3 regions of the Paracoccus aestuarii genome follow, and region 3 is predicted to be linked to each of the others. Evidence: riboswitches for the same ligand, from Rfam matches in the RefSeq annotation. Region 3 holds a riboswitch; each other region holds the start of a gene.
The links. A riboswitch is a leader RNA that binds a small molecule or an ion and turns the genes downstream of it on or off. The one in region 3 is predicted to bind cobalamin.

Region 1: another riboswitch for cobalamin. It lies ahead of JHW48_RS01185 (ABC transporter substrate-binding protein); the one in region 3 lies ahead of JHW48_RS01875 (DUF1636 family protein).
Region 2: another riboswitch for cobalamin. It lies ahead of nrdH (glutaredoxin-like protein NrdH); the one in region 3 lies ahead of JHW48_RS01875 (DUF1636 family protein).

Annotation. Positions count from the first base shown of each region.
Region 1 covers NZ_CP067169.1:232,145-240,146, reverse strand. Annotated here, with positions in the region: gene JHW48_RS01205 (TRAP transporter permease) at 1-1,723, shown strand, start outside; gene JHW48_RS01200 (DUF1850 domain-containing protein) at 1,720-2,091, shown strand; gene JHW48_RS01195 (ABC transporter ATP-binding protein) at 2,082-2,843, opposite strand; partial or broken gene JHW48_RS01190 (FecCD family ABC transporter permease) at 2,840-3,859, opposite strand; gene JHW48_RS01185 (ABC transporter substrate-binding protein) at 3,890-4,882, opposite strand; cobalamin riboswitch at 4,982-5,196, opposite strand; gene JHW48_RS01180 (DUF2474 family protein) at 5,225-5,329, opposite strand; gene cydB (cytochrome d ubiquinol oxidase subunit II) at 5,329-6,360, opposite strand; gene JHW48_RS01170 (cytochrome ubiquinol oxidase subunit I) at 6,363-7,802, opposite strand; gene JHW48_RS01165 (hypothetical protein) at 7,961-8,002, opposite strand, start outside.
Region 2 covers NZ_CP067171.1:120,076-128,077, reverse strand. Annotated here, with positions in the region: gene JHW48_RS17690 (TonB-dependent receptor plug domain-containing protein) at 103-1,950, shown strand; cobalamin riboswitch at 2,024-2,225, shown strand; gene nrdH (glutaredoxin-like protein NrdH) at 2,313-2,534, shown strand; gene nrdI (class Ib ribonucleoside-diphosphate reductase assembly flavoprotein NrdI) at 2,539-2,952, shown strand; gene nrdE (class 1b ribonucleoside-diphosphate reductase subunit alpha) at 2,937-5,060, shown strand; gene nrdF (class 1b ribonucleoside-diphosphate reductase subunit beta) at 5,131-6,099, shown strand; gene JHW48_RS17665 (sensor histidine kinase) at 6,104-7,753, shown strand; gene JHW48_RS17660 (response regulator transcription factor) at 7,753-8,002, shown strand, end outside.
Region 3 covers NZ_CP067169.1:369,354-377,355, reverse strand. Annotated here, with positions in the region: gene JHW48_RS01900 (asparaginase) at 1-358, shown strand, start outside; gene aroQ (type II 3-dehydroquinate dehydratase) at 398-823, shown strand; gene JHW48_RS01890 (alpha,alpha-trehalose-phosphate synthase (UDP-forming)) at 1,061-2,404, opposite strand; gene otsB (trehalose-phosphatase) at 2,416-3,138, opposite strand; gene cobO (cob(I)yrinic acid a,c-diamide adenosyltransferase) at 3,237-3,866, opposite strand; cobalamin riboswitch at 3,907-4,115, shown strand; gene JHW48_RS01875 (DUF1636 family protein) at 4,212-4,571, shown strand; gene cobW (cobalamin biosynthesis protein CobW) at 4,574-5,617, shown strand; gene cobN (cobaltochelatase subunit CobN) at 5,617-8,002, shown strand, end outside.

The sequences.
Region 1 (8,002 bases), 140 kb from region 3:
CCTGATCATGGGCACCGTCCTGATCGTGCTGGTCTTCGAGGGCGCGCGGCGGCTGATGGGCTGGCCCTTGGCGGTGATCGCGGGGATCTTTCTGGCCTATTGCTTCTTTGGTCAGCACCTGCCCGCGCCCTTCATCCATCGCGGCTATGGCTATGACCAGATCATCGAGCATTTCGCCTTCGGCACCGAAGGCATCTATGGCAGCCCGATCTATGTCAGTTCGGCCTATATCTTCATCTTCGTGGTCTTCGCGGCGTTTCTGGAACGGGCGGGGATGCTGAACCTGTTCAACGATTTCGCGCTTGGCATGGTGGGCCATGTACGGGGCGGGCCCGCGCAGGTGGCCACGCTGTCCTCGGCGCTGATGGGCACGATCTCGGGCTCGGGGGTGGCGAATGTGGTGGCCTCGGGCCAGTTCACCATCCCGATGATGAAGAAGTCGGGCTTTCGCCCCGCCTTCGCGGGCGGGGTCGAGGCGACGGCATCCATGGGCGGCCAGATCATGCCGCCGGTCATGGGCGCGGTGGCCTTCATCATGGCCGAGACGCTGAACGTCCCCTATGCCCGCGTCGTGCAGGCGGCGGTGATCCCGGCGATCCTCTATTTCGGGGTGGTGTTCTGGATGGTCTGGCTGCAGGCCGGGCGCGACAACCTGCGTGGCCTGCCGCGCGAGAGCCTGCCGAATCCCTGGCACGCGGTGCGCGACCAGTGGCCGCTGGTCCTGCCGCTGGCGGCGCTGGTCTATCTGCTCTTTGCGGGCTATACGCCGATCTTCGCGGGGACGATGGGGCTGGCACTGGTGACGGTGCTGATCCTGGGCACGCCGCTGGCCGCGATGATCGGGCCGTTTGCCTTCCGCATGGTCTTCTGGGTGGCGCTCGGGGTGGCGGCGGCCAGCTTCGTGGAGTTCGGCGTCAACCTGCTGGCCATCGTCATCGCGGGGCTGATGGTCGCCTGCGCGCTGCTGAAGGGCGCGCGCCCCACGCTCGGGATCATCCGCGACGCGCTGGCACAGGGGGCCAGGAACGCCCTGCCGGTGGGCATGGCCTGCGCGATCGTGGGCATCGTGATCGGCACGCTGACACTGACCGGCATCGCATCGACCTTCATCGGGGCGATCATCGCGGTGGGCCAGAACAACCTGTTCCTGTCGCTGCTGCTGACCATGCTGACCTGCCTGGTGCTGGGCATGGGCATCCCGACCATCCCCAACTACATCATCACCTCGTCGCTGGCCGGCCCCGCGCTGCTGGAGCTGGGGGTGCCGCTGCTGGTCAGCCACATGTTCGTCTTTTATTTCGGGATCATGGCGGACCTGACGCCGCCGGTCGCGCTGGCCTGCTTTGCCGCCGCCCCCATCGCGAAATCGACGGGGCTGAAGATCTCGATGCAGGCGATCCGGCTGGCGGCGGCGGGGTTCATCATCCCCTTCATGGCGGTCTATACGCCGTCGCTGATGCTGCAGGACGGGGGCGCCATCGCCGAGGCCTGGGGCTATCCGGTCGAGGTGGCCTTCGTTCTGGTCAAGACGGTGGTCGGCGTGGGCCTCTGGGGGGTGGCGGTGGTCGGATACCTCTTTGGCCGCACGACCTTGGGCGAACGGCTGCTGGCCATGGCGGCGGGGGTGTCGATGATCCTGGCCCTGCCCAACAGCGATGCGATCGGCTTTGGCCTGGCGCTGGCCTTTCTGGCTGCGCATGGGCTGCGGCTGCGGCGGGCATGATCTGTCTGGGTGCCGGGGCGGCGGTGATCCTGGCGCTGAGCGGGCCGGATTTCACGCTGGACTGGTCCCATTCCGTGACCCGCGACCGCTGGTGGGAACGCTGGCGCGCCGATGCCGCGGGGCTGGCCCCGGTCGAGGCGCGCATCGCCGGGCCCGGCGCGGGGATCGACCTGCCCCCCGATGCCGTTCTGCGCGACGGCGTGTGGCATTTCACGCCCCATCTGCCGCCCCGCCCCGAGGTCACGCTGGCCGCATCCGGGGCCACGGGCGGGGCTTGGCGGATCTGCGCCCGGGGCGAATGCCACGCCCTGCCCGAGGACCGCGGCCCGATCCGCCTGTGGCAGGCGGCCGATTGCGATCAGGGCTGAAACCGCCAGACCGCCTGCCCATCCGCCGGATCGGTCAGCCGATGGGCGCGGATGCCGAAGACCCGGCCCAGCAGCGCGGGCTCCAGCACCCGGTCGGGCGGCCCCGCCCGGACCAGCCGACCCGCCTGCATCACCGCCACCCGGTCGCAGCGCAGCGCGTGGTTCAGGTCATGCAGCGCGATGACCACCGCGATGCCCAGCCCCGTCACCAGGTCCAGCAGCTGCAGCTGGTGGCGGATGTCCAGATGGTTCGTCGGCTCGTCCAGCAGCAGGATTTGCGGCGCCTGGACCAGGGCGCGGGCGATATGGACCCGCTGGCGTTCGCCCCCCGAAAGCGAGGCCCAGTCCCGGTCCTCCATCCCCGCCAGCCCGACGCGGGCCAGGCCGTCCGCAACGCGCGCGTCGTCCGCCGGGCCCCAGGGATTGTCGCGGTCCAGCCAGGGGATGCGGCCCAGACCTGCGGCCCCCGCCACGGTCAGCCGGTCGGCCGTGTCGGCGAATTGCGCGACGAAGGCCAGCCGGCGGGCGACCGCGCGGCGGGGCATCCGGGCGATGTCCCGCCCGTCCAGCAGGACCCGGCCCGTATCCGCCCGCGCCAGCCCCGCCAAGGCCCGCAGCAGGGTCGACTTGCCCGACCCGTTGGGACCGACCAGGCCCAGAACCTCGGCCCGCCCGACCCGCAGCGAGACATCGTCCAGCACCCGGGCCCGGCCGCGGCGCAGATGCAGGGCGCGCGCCTCCAGCACGGTCATCGGGGGCCTCCGTGGCGGATCAGGATGACGGCGAAGATCGGCGCGCCGATCAGCGCGGTCACCACGCCGATGGGCAGGACCTGGCCCGGGATGACGATGCGCGACAGGATGTCGGCCCCCACCAGAAAGACCGCCCCGATCAGCGCCGATGCCGGGATCAGCCGCCCATGCCCGGTGCCGACCAGCATCCGCGCCGCATGCGGCACGACCAGCCCGACAAAGCCGATGGCCCCCGCGATGGACACCATCACCGCCGCGGCCATGGCCGTGACGCCGATCAGCACCACGCGCACCGGGCCCACCCGGACGCCCAAGGCGGCGGCGGCCTCGGGGCCGAAGGCGAAGGCGTCCAGGCTGCGCGCATGGGCCGTCACCACGACCAGCGCGACAAGCGCCGCGGGCAGGGCCAGATGCACATCGGGCCAGCGCACCCCCGACAGGTTCCCCAACAGCCAGAACATCAGCCCGCGCGCCTGTTCCGCATTGGCCGATCGCGCGATGATGAAGGCCGTCAGCGCGTTGAACAGCTGCGACCCCGCGATGCCGGCCAGCACGATCTGGCTCGTCGCCTGCGCGCCCGCGCCGGCCAGCCGCGCCAGCCCCGCGACCAGCAGGAACGCCCCTACCGCCCGCCAGCGCCCCCGCCCCCATCGGCACCATGCCCGCGCCGAGGCCCGCCACCGTGACCAGCACGGCCCCGGTCGAGGCCCCCGCCGATATGCCCAGCAGCCACGGATCGGCCAGCGCATTGCGCAGCAGCGATTGCAGGACCAGCCCGCAGATCGCCAGCCCCGCCCCGCAGGCCCCGCCACCAGCGTGCGCGGCAGGCGATAGGCGCGCACGATCCCCGCCTCGATCGCATCGGGCGCGGGCAGGCCCAAGACCGGCCCCGCCAGCGCCCGCAGGACGGTGCCGGGGGGATGGGCGGGCGTCTCGCCGATGCAGATGCCGGCCAGCAGCGTGACCGCCAGCACCGCCCCCACCCGCAGCGCGGCACCGCCCCGCCCCGCGCGCAAGCGCCCCGGGGGCGGCCAGGGATCCGTCCGTCACGGGGCCAGCCCGGCCATGGCCTCGGTCAGGGCCTCCAGCCCGTCGAACATGCGCAGGCCCGCATGCATCGCCTCGGCATCCAGGATGACGATGCGATCCTCGCGCACGGCGGTCATGCGGCTGGTCACCGGGTCGGACCGCAGGAAGTCCAGCTTGGCCTCGTGATCGTCGGCGGGAAAGCGGCGGCGGTCCATCCGCGCGATCACGATGACCGAAGGATCGGCGCGGGCGATGCTTTCCCAGCCCACGGTCGGCCATTCCTCGTCCGACTGCACGACGTTGCGCAGGCCCAGCTGGTCCAGCATCCAGGCCGGGATGCCGCGCGCCCCCGCGACATAGGGATCGACCTCCAGATGCGCGGAAGAAAACCAGACCACCGCCGAGGCGTCGGGCAGGTCCAGCCCCCGAGCCCGGTCCACCGCCGCCGCCTGCCGGGCGCGCAGATCGGCCTGCAGCGCCCGCCCGCGATCGCCCAGGCCCATCATCCGCGCCATCTGGTCGACCGAGGCATAGAGCGTCTCGATGTCGAAATCCGCCTCGCGCGTGCCGTCGGCGCCCACGGTATTGTCCTTGGCCGCGCAATCGGTCGGCATGACATAGACGGGGATGCCCAGATCGGCGAACTGTTCGGGCCGACCGACCACGCCCTGCGCGCCGATCATCCATTCGAACATGGTCACCACCAGGCCGGGCCGGCGGTTCACCACGGATTCGAAGCTGGGCATGTTGTCGGCGATGCGCGGCACGCCCGCATCGGCATCGGCATGCCGGGGCAGCACCGCGTTGAACCACAGCGCGGTGCCCGCCATGCGGTCCTCGGCGCCCAAGGCATAGAGGATCTCGGTCGTGGACTGGCCGATCGAGACGACATTGGCGGGCGGTTCGGCCAGCGTCACGGTGCGGCCGCAATTCTCGATGGTCAGGGGGTGGTCGGCCAAGGCCGCCGCGGGGAACAGCGCCAGCAGGGCCAGCGGCAGGATACGCGTCATCTGTCTTCCTTCCCGAAAACAGGGGGAAGGGCCGCGACGGACCGCACGCGATGCCAGACGGGACGCGCCATGCCGGACCCGCCCGCGCACCCCGCCCGGTTCAAGTGTCAAGCGATGGCAGGTCTCCTGACTGGCGGATACGGCGTCCCCGGCCTTCCCATCCCGCAGGGGGACAGTGGCATCGTCGGGGGGCCTGGCCGCTTACAGTTGCGGGGGCAGTCGCGGGTTCGGCGCCTGATGGCTACACCTCACCGCGTTCCCTTTTCACCCGCGCGCAGCCTGTGGCGCACGGGAACCATCGGCGCCTGCATGGCCCGCGCGCGCCCGGGCGTCAAGCGCGCATCACAGGATCCACAGCCGGATCAGCCAGGCGACGGCCCCCAGGGCCGCCACGCTGGCCACCCACAGGGCCACGAACCACGCGATCCGCGACAGGCCGCGGGGCATCAGTGATACCCCTCGTTCGGGTCGATCTTGCCGCGGAACACCCAATAGGAATAGGCGGTATAGGACAGGATGATCGGGATCAGCACCGCCGCGCCGACCAGCATGAAGATCTGGCTGTTCTCGGGGGCGGCGGCCTCCCAGATGGTGACCTCGACCGGGACGATATAGGGATACATGGAATAGCCCAGCCCCGCGAAGCCCAGGACGAACATCCCCAAGGCGCAGAGGAACGGCCAGTAGTCGTGATGGCGCACCATCAGCGTGCGGAACATCCCCAAGGCCAGCAGGCCCACCATCGCGGCGACGCCTGCTGCCAGCACGATGTTCCAGCCCCCGAACCAGCGGCTGTAATAGCCGTCCTGCAGGAACGGCGTCCACAGGCTGACCACGCCCATGAAGGCCACCGTCGCCAGGCCCAGCAGCCAGGCCCGGCCGCGCATGCGTTCCTGCAGGCGGCCTTCGGTCTTCATGACCAGCCAAGTCGCGCCCAGCAGCATGTAGCCCACCGCGACCGCCAGCCCGACCATCAGCGTGAAGGGCGTCAGCCAGTCCCACCAGCCGCCGGAATAGCTGCGCGCGGCCTTGTCGATGTCGATCCCCTGCAGCAGCCCGCCCAAGGCCACGCCCTGCGCGACGGCCGCCATGGTCGATCCGCCGATGAAGGCCAGATCCCAGACCGGGCGCCAGCGCTTGGTCTTCCATCGGAACTCGAAGGCGACGCCGCGAAAGATCAGCGCCAGCAGCATCACGATGATCGGGACGTAAAGCGCGGGCAGGATCAGCGCATAGGCCAGCGGAAAGGCCGCGAAGAGGCCGCCGCCCCCCAGGACCAGCCAGGTCTCGTTGCCGTCCCAGACCGGGGCCACGGAATTCATCATCACGTCACGGTCATGGCCCTCGGGCTCGACCGCGAACAGCATGCCAAGGCCCAGGTCGAACCCGTCCAGCACCACATAGACCAGCACCGCGAAGGCGATGATGAAGGCCCAGATGACGGTCAGGTCGAAGGATACTCCGTCTGCGATGGGCATGGTCATTCTCCGGGCTGGATGCTGCGGGTCTTGTGCTGCTGGGCGGGGGTGGTGCCGGCGGTGCGGATGGGACCGTCGGCATGGTCCTTCATCCGCGGTTCGGCCACCACCGGGGCGCGGTTCATCAGCCGCATGATATAGTATGTCCCGGCCCCGAACACCGCGAAATAGACGATGACGAAGGCGATCAGCGAGGACCCCACCGCCGCCGCGTCCAAGGGCGCCGCGCTATCCGCGGTGCGCAGATAGCCATAGATCGTGTAGGGCTGGCGGCCGACCTCGGTCGTGATCCAGCCCGCCAGCACCGCGACCAGCCCCGATGGCGCCATGATCAGCGCCGCGCGGTGCAGCATCGGGCTGTCGAACAGCGTGCCGCGCCAGCGCGACCAGGCTGACCACAGCCCGATCCCCAGCATCGCGAAGCCCAGCATCACCATCACCCGGAAGGACCAGAAGACGATGGCGACGGGGGGCTGATCCTCGATCGGGATGGTGTCGAGCCCCGCCAGCGGCGCGTTCAGGTCATGCTTCAGGATCAGCGAGGACAGCTTGGGGATGCCGATGGCGTAATCCAGCCGCTGTTCGGCCTGATTGGGCAGGCCGAACAGATAGAGCGGCGCGCCTTCGGGATGGCTTTCGAAATGACCCTCCATCGCCATGACCTTGGCGGGCTGATGTTCCAGCGTGTTCAGCCCGTGGATGTCGCCCAGAAAGATCTGCACCGGCGCAAAGATCGTGGCCATCCACATCGCCATCGAAAACATTGTCCTCGTGGCCGGGCTGACCCGGTCGCGGCGGTGGCGGTGGCGCAGCAGGTGCAGCGCCGCCACGCCGCCCACGATGAAGGCCGTGGTCAGATAGGCCGCCGTCACCGTATGCGCCAGACGATAGGGGAAGGAGGGGTTGAAGATCACCTGCCAGAAATCCGTGGGCAGGAACTGGCCCGTATCGGGGTCGATCATGAAGCCCGCGGGTGTGTGCATCCAGCTGTTCACCGACAGGATCCAGAAGGCGGATATCGCCGTGCCCACCGCCACCGCCAGGCAGGCGATCATGTGCAGCGTGGGCCCCACCCGGTCGCGGCCGAAGAGCATGATCCCCAGGAACCCGGCCTCCAGGAAGAAGGCCGACAGGACCTCATAGGCCATGGGCGCGCCGATGGTCGGCCCCGCCTTGTCGGAAAAGACCGACCAGTTGGTGCCGAACTGATAGGACATGACGATGCCCGACACGACGCCCATCGCAAAGGCCAGGGCGAAGATCTTGACCCAGTACCGGAACAGATCCAGGTATTTCGTGTCCTTGGTCCACAGCCACAGCCCGTTCAGCACCGCCAGAAAGCTGGCCAGGCCGATGGTGAAGGCGGGGAACAGGAAATGAAAGCTGACGGTAAAGGCGAACTGGATTCGCGCCAGCAGCACGGCATCGGCAGTCTCGAACATCGGGTGCCTTTCACGGCGGGGGCACGCGCCTTGGGCGTGGCCGGTTCAGATGCGGCGCGGGCGCGCCCATGACCCGACTGTGCCAGCATGGCGGCGCGATGCAACCCGCCGCCATGTCGCAGCCCCGCGCCGCTGTGGCGCGTCTGCATCACCGCGCGTCAGTAGCGGCGGGTGCGCTGTTCGTGGGTGCGCAGGCTGTC
Region 2 (8,002 bases), on a different replicon from region 3:
CGGCCTTTTCCCGCAGAGGTGTCCGTCACCGCCCGGCATCGCCATGCGCCGGGCATCGTTCTGTGCCGCAGGCCCCGCCTGCATCCTGGAAAGGTCCGACCGATGCGTCGTCCCCTGTCGATCCTGGCGCTTGCCGCCGCCCTGCCCACAGCTGCACTGTCCCAAGAAGGCCAGCCCGTCCTGCTGGACGGCATCGTCATCTCGGGCGGGCTGGCCCCCGTGCCCCAGCAGGGCTTTGCCCGCGCCCATACCGTGATCGAGGGGGACGAGATCCGCCGGCGCGGCCTGGTCACCGTCCAGGAGGCGCTGCGCGGCCTGCCCGGCCTGTCGGTCAGCAGCTCCGGCAACCTGACCCAGCTGCGCGTTCGCGGGGGCGATGGTCGCCACGTCCTCGTTCTGATCGACGGAATCGAAGCCGTGGGCGGGGGCGACGAATATTTCTTCTCGGGGCTGGACACGGATCATGTCGAGCGGATCGAGGTGCTGCGCGGGCCGCAATCGGTGGCCTATGGCTCGAACGCCTCGACGGGGGTGGTCAACATCATCACCCGCCGGGCCGAGCCAGGCCGCGCCGCGGGCGGCAGAGTCGAGCTGGGCAATGGCGGTGCCGCATCGGCCTGGGTTACGCAGCGCGGTGATCGGGGCGGCGTGGCCCTGACCCTGTCGGCGCGCGAGGATCGGGGCTTCGACCAGTCGGGCGATGGCGGCGGGCGCGACGGCACGAACCGGCGCACCATCGGCCTGTCGGGCGATTTCGCCGCGACCCCGGATCTGCGCTTCGGCACGGTGCTGCGCCGGTCGACCGAGACGATCGGCCGCGACGTGACGGATTTCTTCGCCAGCGACGCGGCGGGCTATGTCGTCGATGCCGACCTGATCGACGATCGCGACGAGTTCCAAGGGGGCATCTGGGCCGAGCTGGCCCCCGAGGGCGCGGCCCTGTCCCACCGGATCGACCTGCAGCAGACCATCGAGAAGCGCCGCCCCGCCGATGACGTGGACAGTCGGGGCGAGACGGTGAAGCTGAAATACCGCGCCACCCTGGGCCTGGACGGCAGCGCGGCGGATGCGCGCCAGGTCGTCAGCCTGCTGGCCGAACGCCAGCGCGACACCAACACCTTCGCCCAGGGCCGCGACCGGCGGATGGGCTCGGTCGCGCTGGAATACCGCGCCGCGCTGGACGGGGGGCTGGACCTTCAGGCCGGGCTGCGCCGCGACCGGAACCGCGAATTCGCCGATTTCACCAGCTGGACCGTCGCCGGGTCCTGGCAGGTGCCGGACCGGCCCTTGCGACTGCATGCCTCGGCGGGGACGGGGCTGGTCAGCCCGTCCTTCATCGAGCTTTTCGGCGGTTTCGGCACGATCGGCAATCCCGACCTGCGCCCCGAGATCAACCGCAGCATCGACATCGGAATCGAGACCCAGCTGGCCGGCGGCATCATCGACCTGACCTGGTTCCGCGAGCGTCTGGACCACGAGATCGAGTTCTTCGTCACCGATGCGGGCGCATTCTCCTATCGCAACCGCACCGGCCGCAGCCCGCGCGAGGGGGTCGAGCTGTCGGGCCGCATCGCGGTGACCGACGCGCTGACCTTGGGCGGCAGCTATACCTATCTGGACGCGCGCGACCCCGGCGGCGCGACCGAGATCCGCCGCCCGCGGCACGAGGCCGCAGTCTCGGCCAGTTTGGCCCTGCTGGAGGGGCGGGCCGATCTGTCGGGCGATCTGCGCCATGTCTCGGGCCTGCGCGACACCGAATTCTGGCTGGACGGCGGGACGGTGACGGTCCCGTCCTTCACGGTGGCGAATGTGGCGGCAGGCTATGACCTGACGCCCCGGGTGCGGGCGACGGCGCGGGTGGTCAACCTGTTCGATCGCGACTATTCCGAGGTGATCGGCTATGCCAGCCGGGGCCGCACCGCCTATGCCGGATTGCAGGCCCGCTGGTAAGGGTAGGCGATTCGACCGCCTGCGGGGGCCGCTTTCGAAAACACAAGATGTTGACAGTCGCGTGGCGATCATGTCCATATCGGGTGGTCATGGTGCCCCCGACTCGCGTCGGGGGTGAAAAGGGAAACCGGTGCGCCCCGTCGCGGGTCAGGCCGGTGCTGCCCCCGCAACTGTAAGCGGCCGGCAGGGCTGATCACGCCACTGGAGCGATCCGGGAAGGCCAGCCCCGCCATCAGGCCGCCAGCCAGGAGACCTGCCATGACGCGACAGAAACGACTCCGGGCGGCGGGCCCGGCGGCGTGGCGCGGGACGTGGTCCCGGCCATTCCGTGCCCGTATGGCCCATCACGAAAGGCACGGCCCATGACCATCACCGTCTATTCCAAACCCGCCTGCGTGCAATGCACCGCCACGACCCGCGCGCTGGACGCCAAGGGCCTGGACTATCACGTGATCGACCTGACCCAGGATGACGAGGCGATGGCCCGCGTCACCCAGCTGGGCTATCGCCAGGCGCCGGTGGTGATGGCGGGCGACCGCCACTGGGCGGGCTTTCGCCCCGACATGATCGGCCAGCTGGCCTGATCCCGTGGCGGGGCTGGTCTATTTCTCCTCCGGTTCGGGGAATACGGCGCGGTTCATCCAGGCTCTGGGCCTGCCCGCCGCGCGCATCCCGATCCGCCAGGACGAGGCCGTCCCCGCGCCCGGCGCGCCCTATGTGTTGATCTGCCCGACCTATGCCGACGGCACCGGGGCGGGCGCGGTTCCCAAACAGGTGATCCGCTTTCTGAACGACCCCGCCCGCCGCGCCCTGATCCGGGGCGTCATCGGGGCGGGCAACCGCAATTTCGGGGCGACCTATGGTCTGGCCGCCCGGATCATCGCCGAGAAATGCCGCGTCCCGCTGCTGGCCACCTTCGAGCTGGCCGGGACCCAAACCGATATCGCCCGCATCCGCGACGGGCTGACCCTGTTCTGGAGAGAGCCATGCTTGACGCCGTGAAGCCCGACCTCGACTACCACGCGCTGAATGCGATGCTGAACCTCTATGACGGGGACGGTCGCATCCGCTTCGACGCGGACCGCATGGCCGCGCGGCAGTATTTCCTGCAGCATGTGAACCAGAACACGGTCTTCTTCCATTCGCTGGACGAGAAGCTCGATTACCTGGTCGACGAGGGCTATTACGAGGCCGAGGTCCTGGCGCAATACCCGCGCGAGTTCCTGCATGCGATCTGGGCCGCCGCCTTTCGCGCCAAGTTCCGCTTTCCGACCTTCCTGGGCGCGTTCAAATACTACACCAGCTACACGCTGAAGACCCGCGACGGGCAGCGTTATCTGGAACGCTACGAGGATCGCGTGGTGATGGTCGCGCTGACCTTGGCGCGTGGTGATCAGGCGCTGGCGATGCGCTTCATGGGCGAGATGCTGTCGGGCCGTTTCCAGCCCGCGACGCCGACCTTCCTGAATGCCGGGAAAAAGTCGCGCGGCGAGCTGATCAGCTGCTTCCTGCTGCGGATCGAGGACAACATGGAGTCCATCGGCCGCGCCATCAACTCGTCGCTGCAATTGTCCAAGCGCGGCGGGGGCGTGGCGCTGATGCTGACCAACATCCGCGAGGCCGGCGCGCCGATCAAGGGAATCGAGAACCAGTCATCGGGCGTCATCCCGGTGATGAAGCTGCTGGAGGACAGCTTCAGCTATGCCAACCAGCTGGGCGCGCGGCAGGGGGCGGGTGCGGTTTACCTGAACGCGCATCACCCGGACATCCTGCGCTTTCTGGACACCAAGCGCGAGAATGCGGATGAGAAGATCCGCATCAAGACCCTGTCGCTTGGCGTGGTGATCCCCGACGTGACCTTCGAGCTGGCGAAGCGGAACGAGGATATGTACCTGTTTTCGCCCCATGACGTGCAGAAGGTGTACGGCGTGCCCTTCTCGGAGATATCGGTTTCCGAAAAATATGCCGAGATGGTCGAGGACAAGCGCATCAAGAAGCGCAAGATCAACGCGCGGGCCTTCTTCCAGACCCTGGCCGAGATCCAGTTCGAATCGGGCTATCCCTACATCATGTTCGAGGACACGGTGAACCGCGCCAACCCCATCGCGGGGCGGATCACCATGTCGAACCTGTGCAGCGAAATCCTGCAGGTGGCCGAGGCCTCCGAGTTCAACGAGGATCTGGGCTATGCCAAGATGGGCACGGACATCTCCTGCAACCTCGGCAGCCTGAACATTGCGCAGACCATGGACGGCCCGGATTTCGGCGAGACGGTGGAGACGGCGATCCGGGCGCTGACCGCGGTCAGCGAGATGTCGGCGATCGACGCCGTGCCCTCGATCCGGCGCGGCAATGACGAGGCGCATGCGGTGGGCCTTGGCCAGATGAACCTGCACGGGTTCCTGGCGCGCGAGCGGATCCACTACGACAGCCCCGAAGCGGTCGAGTTCACCAGCGTCTATTTCGCGGCCGTCGCCTATCACGCGATCCGCGCCTCGAACGCGCTGGCGCGCGAGAAGGGTGAGACCTTCAAGGGGTTCGCGGATTCTCGCTATGCGGACGGGTCGTTCTTCGAGAAATACGTCACCCGCGACTGGCTGCCCGAGCGGGAGGGCGTCGCGCGGCTGTTCGAGGGCATCACCCTGCCGAAGCGCGCCGATTGGGCGGCGCTGCGTGAGGCGGTGATGAAGGACGGGCTCTACAACCGCAACCTTCAGGCGGTGCCGCCGACCGGGTCGATCAGCTATATCAACAACTCGACCAGCTCGATCCATCCGATCGTGTCCAAGATCGAGATCCGCAAGGAGGGCAAGATCGGCCGCGTCTATTACCCCGCGCCCTTCATGTCGAACGAGAACCTCGACTACTACCGCGACGCCTACGAGATCGGGCCGGATGCGATCATCGACGTCTATGCGGCGGCGACCGAGCATGTGGATCAGGGTCTGTCGCTGACGCTGTTCTTCCCGGCGGAGGCCACGACGCGGGACATCAACCGGGCGCAGATCAAGGCGTGGAAATCGGGGATCAAGACGATCTATTACATCCGCCTGCGCCAGGCCGCGCTGGAGGGGACCGAGGTGCAGGGCTGCGTCAGCTGCTCGCTGTGACCGGCGTCGGACCGGGGGCCTGCCCCCGGACCCCCGGGGTATTTGGACAACGAAGAAGAGGCTTTGGGCGATGCGTGACATGGTGACGGGCGCGGCGCGCGCGATCAATTGGAACCGGTTGGAGGACGAGAAGGACCTGGAGGTCTGGAACCGGCTGACGGTGAATTTCTGGCTGCCCGAGAAGGTGCCGCTGTCGAATGACGTGCAGAGCTGGGCGACGCTGCGGCCGGCCGAGCGCGAGCTGACCATCCGGGTCTTTACCGGGCTGACGATGCTGGACACGATCCAGTCGAGCCTGGGCGCGCCCGCGCTGATGGGCGATGCGATCACGCCGCATGAGGAGGCTGTGCTGTCCAACATCGCCTTCATGGAGGCGGTGCATGCGCGGTCCTATTCGTCGATCTTCTCGACGCTGTGCTCGACGCCGGAGGTGGATGATGCCTTCCGCTGGTCCGAGGAGAACCCGCATCTGCAGCAGAAGGCGCGGCTGATCCTGCAGGAATACGCGGCGGACGCCGATCCGCTGAAGCGCAAGATCGCCAGCGTTTTCCTGGAAAGCTTCATGTTCTATTCGGGCTTCTACCTGCCCATGTACTGGTCCAGCCGCGCGAAGCTGACCAACACCGCCGACCTGATCCGCCTGATCATCCGCGACGAGGCGGTGCATGGCTATTACGTCGGCTACAAGTTCCAGCGCGGGCTGGAGCGGGTCGGCGAGGCCGAGCGCGACGCGCTGAAGGATTTCGCCTTTTCGTTGATGTTCGACCTTTACGAGGTCGAGAGCCGCTATACCGAGCAGCTCTATGACGGGATCGGGCTGACCGAGGACGTCAAGGCCTTCCTGCATTACAACGCCAACAAGGCGCTGCAGAACCTGGGCTATGAGGCGCTGTTCCCGCCCGCCGCCTGCGAGGTGAACCCCGCGATCATGGCCGCCCTGTCGCCCGACAGCGAGAACCATGATTTCTTCTCGGGGTCGGGATCGTCCTATGTGATCGGCAAGACCGTCGCGACCCAGGACGAGGACTGGGATTTCTGATCCGGTGACACCGACCCGGTCACGGCGCCGGCGCAGCAGCTATGTCCGGCGGCTGCAGCTCGCCTTCGGGGCCTTGGCGGGCCTGGCGCTGCTGATGGCGGTGCTGGGCTGGCACATCCTGCGCGAGGCCGAGCATCGGGTCCTGCGCGGGCGGATCGCCAGCGATGTCTATACCTCGCTGCTGCTCTTTGCCGAGGCCAAGGCCGAGCTGCGCAACTGGTCCTATCGGCGCGTCCTGGACCAGCCGGCGACGGCGGAGGCGCGCGACGCGCTGATCGACGCGCTGCAGGGGCATCTGGGCGATTACGCGGCACTGGCCGATCTGGCGCGGGCGCGCGATGCGGGCCGCAACAAGCCCGCGATCGAGGCCGAGGCCCGCGACCGCATCCTGACGGTGCTGGCCGCGGTGGTCGACCGGCTGGATGCGCAGACCGGGGCGCTGCTGCCCGCATCGCCCTTGGCCGAGGGCGTCGCCATCCGCCGCATCGACCGCCAGTTCGACAGCCTGGCCGAGGCGGACCTGCCCGCGCTGCTGGACGAGGGGCTGCGGGCCGAGCGCGCCGCGCTGGATCTGGAGCGTCTGCGCGCCGACGAGGGGCTGGCCGATGCGCGCCAGCTGTTTCTGGCCGCGGCGGGGACGGGGGCGGTGGGCAGCCTGGCGCTGGCGCTGTTGCTGGTCCTGCGCCTGCGCCAGCCGCTGCGGCGGCTGGAGACGGGGCTGGCGGCCTTTGCGGCGGGGGATTTCGGGCATCGCTTCGGCGGGTTCAGGGATCGCGAATTCGTCCAGCTGGGCCGCCAGCTGAACGCCATGGCGACCGAGGTCGTCCAGAACCGCCAGCGCGACGATGAATTCCGCAGCCAGCTGGAGGGCGCCGTCCAGGCGCGCACCTCCGATCTGCGCCGTGCCTTGGCGGAACTGGCGGCCTCGGAACGGGCGCGCCAGCAGCTGGTCGCCGATATCGGGCATGAGCTGCGCACCCCGGTCACGGTGATCCGGGGCGAGGCGCAGGTGGCGCTGCGGGCGGCGGATGCCGATGCGCCGCGGGCGGCCTTGGGGCGCATCGTCGACGTGACGCGCCAGATGGGCCGGTTGATCGAGGATCTGCTGGTCTTCGTGCGCCGGCCCGATGACGGGATGCGGGTCGATCCGCGCCCGGTGGGTCTGGCGGATGCCTTGGACCGCGCGTTGGGCGGGGCGCGCAGCCAAGGTGCGGCGCGGGGCGTGACGGTGGCGATGGGCGCGGTGCCCGCAGGCATCCGGGTGATGGCCGATCCCGACCGGCTGCAGCAGATCCTGGCGGCGCTGCTGGATAATGCGCTGCGCTATTCCCATCCCGGCGGCGCGGTGTCGGTGGATGTCGCGACGGATGGCGGGCGGGTGCGGATCGCCTTGCGCGATCAGGGCATCGGGATTACGCCGCGCGACATGGATCATGTCTTCACACGCGGCTGGCGGGGCAGGGCGGCGCGGCGTCACCGGCCCGACGGGCTGGGCCTGGGCCTGGCGATCGCGCGCGACCTGGCACGGGCACAAGGCGGCGGGCTGGATCTGGGCCCGAACGATCCGCGCGGCGTGGTGGCGGTGCTGGCCCTGCCCTTGGCCCCTGATCCCGGGGCCCCCGATCCCGTGTCCTCCGATCCCGGGGCCGCCTGATGGAGATCCTGCTGATCGAGGACGATCCGCGCGTCGCGGATTTCCTGACCCGCGGCCTGCAGGCCGAGGGCTACGCCGTCCAGCACCGCGCCTGCGGGCGCAGCGGCCTGGCCGCGGCCGAGGCGTTTTCGCGCGACTGCCGGATGCGGGGCGCGGCGGGGGTGATCGTGCTGGATGTGCTGCTGCCGGGGATGGACGGGCTGACGCTGTGCCATGCGCTGCGCCAGCGCGGCCATGACGTGCCCATCC
Region 3 (8,002 bases):
GCCCGATCCGCGCGCGATGCTGGCCCGCAGCCTGACGGGCGAATGCACGCCCCGCGACCGGATCGACCCCGCGCTCTGGCCCGGTCAGGCGCTGGAGGCGGCGGACGCGCCCCTGAGGCTGGAAAACGACCCCGCGACAGGCCCCCGGCTGATCCGCGGGGCCCGGGCCCTGTGGCAGACCCCCGGGCCAGGGCGGCTGGCCATGCGGGGCGACCGGCTGGCGCTGATCGCGCCCGACGGGGCGGTGGCCTGGGCGTCGGATCCCGCGCCGGGGGCGGTGCCGGTCCTGACGGCCGAGGGGCTGGTCCTGGTCGATCCGGCGGGCCGCGCCGCGCCGGTCATTGCGCTGGCGGGCTGAGATCCGCTAGCAGGGTTCCGGGAACCAAGGGGAAATCCGATGCCGCTGATCCATGTCCTGAACGGCCCGAACCTGAACCTGCTGGGCATGCGCCAGCCCGAGATCTATGGCCGCGAGACCCTGGCCGATCTGGAGGCGCTGTGCCGCGAGGCCGCCCGCCCCCATGACATCCGCTTTCTGCAATCCAACTGGGAAGGCCAGATCGTCGACTGGATCCACGAGGCCCGGCAGGAGGCCGCGGCCATCGTCATCAACCCCGCAGCCCTGACCCATACCTCGGTCGCGGTGCTGGATGCGCTGAACGCCTTCGACGGCCCGGTGATCGAGGTCCATATCAGCCAGGTCCACAAGCGCGAGGCCTTCCGGCATCATTCCTATGTCTCGCATCGCGCGGACGGGGTGATCGCCGGTCTGGGCTTGGGCGGCTATGTGGCCGCGATCCGCCATGTGGCCGGGCTGATCTGACGAAAAGAAGCCGCCGGCCCGGCCGCAGGGAGGAGGGTTGCGGCAGGACCGACGGCGCGGCACCCGATGCGGGGCACCCGAGGAGGACGCACAAAAGCCATTGGCTTCATGTCCCCACCCTGCCCGCCGCCGTGTGATTCGTCCCGCATCGCCCCGCGTCGCGGCGCCCGGAAACCGCCTCTGCCGCGCCGCGGCGCAGCATGGGCGGCGTTTGCCCGCGAAACGGGCAGTCCGCGCTCAGCCGAGCGTCTTCAGATAGCTGTCCGACCACCATGCCACGTCATGATCGACCACATCGCGCAGCAGGGCCGCGTGCTGGTCGCGGCGTTCGGATTTAGACATGCGCATCGCCTCGGCCATGGCGGCGGCCATCTCGGTCGGGTCATGGGGGTTGATGACCAGCGCCTGCTGCATCGTCTCGGCCGCGCCGGCAAAGCGCGACAGGATCAGCACGCCGGGATCCTGCGGGTCCTGGGCCGCGACATATTCCTTGGCCACCAGGTTCATCCCGTCGGCCAGGGGCGTGACCAGCCCGATGCGCGCCTGACGATAAAGGCCCGCCAGGACCGGGCGCGGAAAGGGCCGGTGGATGAAGCGGATCGGCGTCCAGTTCAGCGTCGCGAACTGGCCGTTGATGCGCCCGGCCAGATGCTCGGTCTCCTCGCGGATGGTCTGATAGGCCTCGACCTCGCCCCGGGTGGGCGGCGCGATCTGCAGAAAGCTGATCTTTTCATGCAGGTCAGGGATCTTGTCCAGCAACAGCTGATAGGCGCGGAACCGCTGCGGGATGCCCTTGGAGTAATCCAGCCGGTCCACGCCGATCATCATCTTGGCGCCGGTCAGGCTGCGCATGCGGTCGCTGTCAGGGGCGCAGGCGGCCTCGGCCATGAAACTGTCGGCGTCGATGCCGATGGGAAACACCCCCGCCCGGACGCGGCGGCCGCACAGATCGAAATGCCGCGGATCGGCGGGATCGGCCCCGGCCAGCTGGCGCGCGCTTTCGGCGAACGCCCCCAGGTCGCGTTCCGCCTGGAACCCGATCAGGTCGTAATGGGACAGCCAGTCGAACAGCTGGCCCGGATTGGGCAGGGCCGCGCAATCGCCCGGTCCCGGAAAGGAGATGTGCAGGAAATGCCCGATCCGCGCCGTGACGCCCAGGGCGCGCAGATGCGCGGCCAGCGGGAACAGGTGGTAATCCTGCACCCAGATGCGGTCGTCGGGGCGCAGCTCCCGCGCCAGCATCCGCGCGATGCGGGCATTCACCCGGTCATAGCCGTCCAGATATTCCGGCAGGATCCGCGTCAGGCTGGGCCGCCCATGACAGACCGGCCAGAGGATCGAGTTGGAATAGCCCAGGTAATAGGTCTCGTGTTCATCCGGCGTCAGGTCGAAGGACAGGCGCTGGAAGGCCGCGCCCGGATGGCTGCGCAGCGCGGGTTCCGCATCCGGCGTCACCTCGCCGGAAAACCCCACCCAGACCCCGCCCGATGATTTCAGCGCGTCCTGCAGGGCGACGACCAGCCCGCCGGATGGCGCATCCCCCAAGGGAAGGCGGTTCGACACGACGATCAGGCGGGACATCGGCAGGCTCCTCAGGTCAGGCTGCGGTCCAGCCAGAGGGCCAGGGCCGCGGGATCGGGCAGGCGATGGGCGGCCGCGGTGGCGCCCTCGCCGATCTTGATGGCCATGCCGCCGCGCGACTGCGCCTCGGCCATGGCGGGTTCGTCAGTGGTGTCGTCGCCTGCAAAGACCGGCAGGCGGCCGTGGAACGGCTCCAGCGTCATCAGATGGGCCAGGGCGCTGTCCTTGCCGACACCGGCGGGGCGCAGCTCCAGCGCCATCTTGGCGGGCTGCAGCATCAGATGCGGGTTCCGGGCGGCCAGATCCTGCATGATGCGCCGCACCTCGGGTTCCAGTTCCGGGGCGGCGCGGTAGTGCAGGGCGCCGCCATGGGGTTTCTCCTCGACCAGCAGGGCGGGATGGGGGGCGGCCAGGGCGCGCAGGTCGGCATGCAGCGCGGCCGCGTCGAATTCGGCGTGATGCAGGGTTTGGACATGGCCCGCGCGCAGGGACAGCTCCGACCCGTGGCTGCCCGCGACCACGCCCGGGAAATCCGGCAGATGCCCGCGCAGATCGGCCACGTCGCGCCCCGAGATCAGCGCCACTGCGCCCCCCTGACGGTCATGCAGCCGCGCCAACCGGTCGCGCAGCGCACCCGTCACCCGGACCGCATCGGGGCGCGGGGCGATATCCACCAGGCAGCCGTCGAAATCCAGGAACAGCGCGGCATCGGGCGACAGCGGGGGCAGGGTCATGGGCGGGCCTTCGGGTCGTGGATGACGCAAAGGGAACCCGCCCGCCCCCGCCCCGGTTCACCGGGATGTGAGGTTTTTCTGCCCCGCGGCGCGACGGATCAGTATTCCACCCCCGGCTGCGCCTTGATCCCGGCACGGAAGGGATGGCGGATCTGGGTCATCTCGGTCACCAGATCGGCGGCGGCGACCAGCGCCTCGGGCGCGCCGCGGCCGGTCAGCACGACATGGGTCATCGGCGGCTTCTCGGCCTCCAGAAAGGCCAGCACCTCGGCCACATCCAGATAGCCGTAGCGGAAGGCGATGTTGATCTCGTCCAGCAGGACCATGCGGATGGCGGGGTCGCGGATCAGATCCTTGGCGCGGTCCCAGCCCGCGGCGGCGGCGGCGATGTCGCGCGACTTGTCCTGGGTTTCCCAGGTGAAGCCCTCGCCCATCGCGTGGAACTGACAAAGGCCCGCGAAATGCGTGGTCAGCAGGCGCCGTTCGCCGGTATCCCACGCGCCCTTGATGAACTGGACCACCGCGCAGGGCATCTGATGCGCGATGCAGCGCATGATCATCCCGAAGCCGCTGGAGGATTTGCCCTTGCCCGGCCCGGTATGGACGATCACCAGCCCCTTCTCGCCGGTGCGGCTTTCCATCATGCGGTCGCGGGCGGCCTTCTTCTTGGCCATCTTGCGGCTGTGGCGGGCCAGGTCGTCTTCGGGAATGGGGTCGGTCTGCGTCATGCGGTCGCTCCTTGCGGTTGACAATGGGCGGGGACGGGGGTTTGGTCGCGGGCGTGTTGGTTCCTGTCTATGACAGGCGAAGAGGGAATGCGACAAGGCCCCCCAAAGGGCCCCAAGCGCAGCCGCCCCCGCGACCGTGACCGGAGAGGTCGCCCGATCCACTGGCCCCCAAGGGCCGGGAAGGGGGGCGATCGTGGGGGAAACCCCGGATCCGCAAGCCGGGAGACCTGCCAGCACCGGATGATGACGGGCGAACGGGGTGTTTCGCAACCGGCAGGTGATGGCCGGATGCCCCGTGCCTGCACCTTCCGGACGCCCCTTTGCCGCAAGGAGAAAGGGGCCGCGATGCGCGCCGTTCTGCATGTCTGCACCACCTGTCGCGGCACCCTGCCCGATGACGATCCCGATCCCTGCGCGCCCCGCGCGGGCGCGCGCCTGTTGGCCGCGCTGTCGGGCGATGCCCCGCCGGGGGTCCGGATCCGCCCCGTCGAATGCCTGTCCGCCTGTTCGCAGGGCTGTGCCGTCGCGCTGTCGGGGCGGGCCAAGTGGTCCTATGTCTATGGCCGCCTGACGCCTGACGACGCGGCCCAGATCCTGTCGGGCGCCGCCGCCTATGCCGCCGCGGCCGACGGGGTCGTGCCGTGGCGCGAACGCCCCGCCATCTTCCGCAAGCAGAGCCTTGCCCGCATCCCCCCGCAGGAGTGACCATGACCGACCTGACCAAGACCCCCGTCACCGTGATCACCGGATTTCTGGGATCGGGCAAGACGACCCTGATCCGCCACCTGCTGCGCAATCCCGGCGGGCTGCGTCTGGCGGTGATCGTCAACGAATTCGGCACGATGGGCGTGGATGGCGACATCCTGCGCGGCTGCGCCGACGAGGCCTGCCCGGCCGAGAACATCCTGGAGCTGTCGAACGGCTGCATCTGCTGCACCGTGGCCGATGATTTCATCCCCACGCTGGAATCGCTGATGGCTCTGCCGCGGCGGCCCGACCACATCCTGATCGAGACCTCGGGTCTGGCGCTGCCCAAGCCGCTGCTCAAGGCCTTCGACTGGCCCGCGATCCGGCTGCGGATCACGGTCGATGGCGTCATCGCCCTGGCCGATGCCGAGGCGGTGGCCGCGGGCCGGTTCGCCCCCGACGTGGCGGCGGTGGACGCGCAGCGCGCCGCCGATGAGGGCCTGGACCACGAGACCCCCCTATCCGAGGTCTTCGGCGACCAGATCGCCTGCGCCGATGTAGTGCTGCTGACCAAGGCGGATCTGGCGGGCGATGCGGGGGTCGCCGCCGCGCGGGACGCCATCGCCGCCGAGGCGCCCCGCCCCCTGCCCATCCTGACCGTGACCGAGGGCGTGGTGGATCCGCGCCTGATCCTGGGCCTGGGCCGCGCCGCCGAGGATGACCTGGACGCCCGCCCCAGCCATCATGACGGCGCCGACGATCACGAGCACGAGGATTTCGACACGGTCGTCATCGACCTGCCCGAGATCACCGACCCCGCCGATCTGGCCGCGCGCATCGGGCGGCTGGCCACCGAACAGCGGATCCTGCGGGTGAAGGGCCATGTCGCGGTGGCGGGCAAGCCGATGCGCCTGCTGGTCCAGGCGGTGGGCGCGCGGGTGCGCCATCAATACGACCGGCCTTGGGGCACGACCCCGCGCGCCTCGCGGCTGGTGGTGATCGCGGAACATGACCATGTCGACGCGGAGGCGATCCGCGCGGTGCTGACGGGCGTGCCCGCCTGATGCATGTGGTCTTTCGCGAAGAGGTCGGTCTGGACCGGACCGACGCCCCCTTCGATCCCGGGCAGACGCCCGGCGATCTGGTCGTGCTGTCCTTTTCGGACAGCGACCTGGGGGCCTTTGCGGAGGGCTGGCGCCGCGCGGCGGGGGGCCTGCCCTCGACGCGCCTGTGCAACCTTGTGGCGCTGCGCCATCCGGTCTCGGTCGATACCTATGTCGAGCGGACCCTGTCGGGGGCGCGCGGCATCCTGATCCGCCTGATCGGCGGCGAGGACTGGTGGCCCTATGGGCTGGCCTCGGTCCAGGATCTGGCGCGCAGGCGGGGGATCGCGCTGGCGGTCCTGCCGGCGGATGGGCGCGACGATCCGCGGCTGGACCGGGCCTCGACGGTGCCCGCATCGGTCCTGCGCGTGCTGCGGCGTCATTGCGACGAGGGCGGGGCGGTGGCCGCGCAGGCGGCGCTGGCGCAGCTGGCCATCGCGGCGGGGCTGCAGGCCGCGCCGGTCCTGGGCCGCCCCGCCCTGCCGCGGATGGGGTTCTATGACCCGGGGCGCGGGGTCATCCCCGATCCCGGCCCGGTGGGGGCGCTGGTCACCTTCTATCGCAGCTGGCTGGCGGCGGCGGATGTGGCGCCGATCGACGCGCTGATCCATGCGCTGCGCGATCGCGGCATCGCGGCGATGGGGGCATTCGCGCCGTCCCTGAAGGCCGAGGGGCTGGCGGAATGGCTGGCGGGGGCGCTGCCGGGCGGGCCGGGGATGGTCGTCAATGCGACCGGGTTTTCGGGTGGCGCGGTCGATGGGTATTTGGGCAACGGAGAAACGGCGGGGGTCGCGCCCTTCGGCGGATGGTCCTGCCCGGTGTTTCAGGTGGTGTTGTCGACGAACCGGCGCCGCGACTGGCTGGCGGCGGAGCGGGGGTTGTCGCCGTCCGATCTGGCCATGACCGTCGTGCTGCCCGAGGTGGATGGCCGGATCCTGGCGGGGGTCGTCAGCTTCAAGGGCGTCGCGCCGCGCGATCCGGATCTGGAATATGCGCGTTTCGTCCATCGGCCGGATATGGGGCTGCTGGGGCAGGCGGTGGACCGGATCGTCGCCTGGCGCGGGGCGGCGCGGGATGTGGCGGTGGTGCTGTCGACCTATCCCGGCCGCGACTGGCAGCAGGCCCATGCGGTCGGGCTGGACGCGCCCGCATCCGCGCAGGCGGTGGGGCGGGCGTTGGGGGTCGCGCTGCCCGGTCTGCCGCAGGGCGTCATCCGCTGGCCGCTGGCCGATTACCGCCGCGCGCTGGCCCGCCTGCCGCAGGGGTTGCGCGACGATCTGTCTGCGGCCTGGGGTGCGCCTGAGGAGGACCCCGATTGCGTGGAAGGCGCCTTTGCCCTGCGCGCCAGCCGCCACGGGCCGGTGATCCTGGCGCTGCAGCCCGAACGCAGCCACCGCATCGGGCGCGAGGACAGCTATCACGACCTGACCCGCGTGCCGCGCCATGGCTATGTCGCCTTTTATCTGTGGCTGGCCGAGCAGGGTCTTGGCGCGATGATCCATATGGGGGCGCATGGCACGCTGGAATGGCTGCCGGGCAAGGCGGTGGCGCTGTCGGGGGAATGCTGGCCGCAGGCGCTGGCCGGAGGGATGCGGGTCGTCTATCCCTTCATCGTCAACGATCCGGGCGAGGCCGCGCAGGCCAAGCGCCGCTTGGGTGCGGTGACCTTGGGCCATATGCCGCCCCCGATGCGCGCCGCCGCCCTGCCCCCCGGCATGGCGGGGCTGGAGCGCAGCTTGGACGAATATTCCACCGCCGACGGGCTGGATCCCGCGCGCCGCGACCGCCTGATCGCGGCCATCCGGGACGAGGCCCGCGCCTTGGGCGTCGAAGCGGATCTGGGCATCCCCCCCGACGCCAGCGCGGCCGAGGCGATCACCCGCATCGACCGCTTCGTCTGCGACATCAAGGAAAGCCAGTATGGCGCGGGGCTGCATGTCTGGGGGACCGGCCCCTGCGGGGATGCGGAACGCGCGGGGCTGGCGGCGGCTTTGGCGGGGCGGTTCGTGCCGCCGGGGCCGTCGGGTTCGCCCAACCGGGGACGGACGGATGTGATGCCCACGGGGCGCAACCTCTTCAGCGTTGATCCGCGTGCCCTGCCCACGCCATCGGCCCATGCCCAGGGCGTCAGGCTGGCCGAGGAGCTGCTGCGCCGTCACCTGCAGGATCACGGCGACTGGCCGCGCGGGCTGGTCGTCGATCTGTGGGGCAGCGCCACGATGCGCACGGCGGGCGAGGATTTCGCCATGGCCCTGCATCTGGCCGGGCTGCGGCCGATCCGGGATGCGGGATCGGGGCGGGTGACGGGGGTCGAGGTGCTGCCTCTGGCCCTGCTGGGGCGGCCGC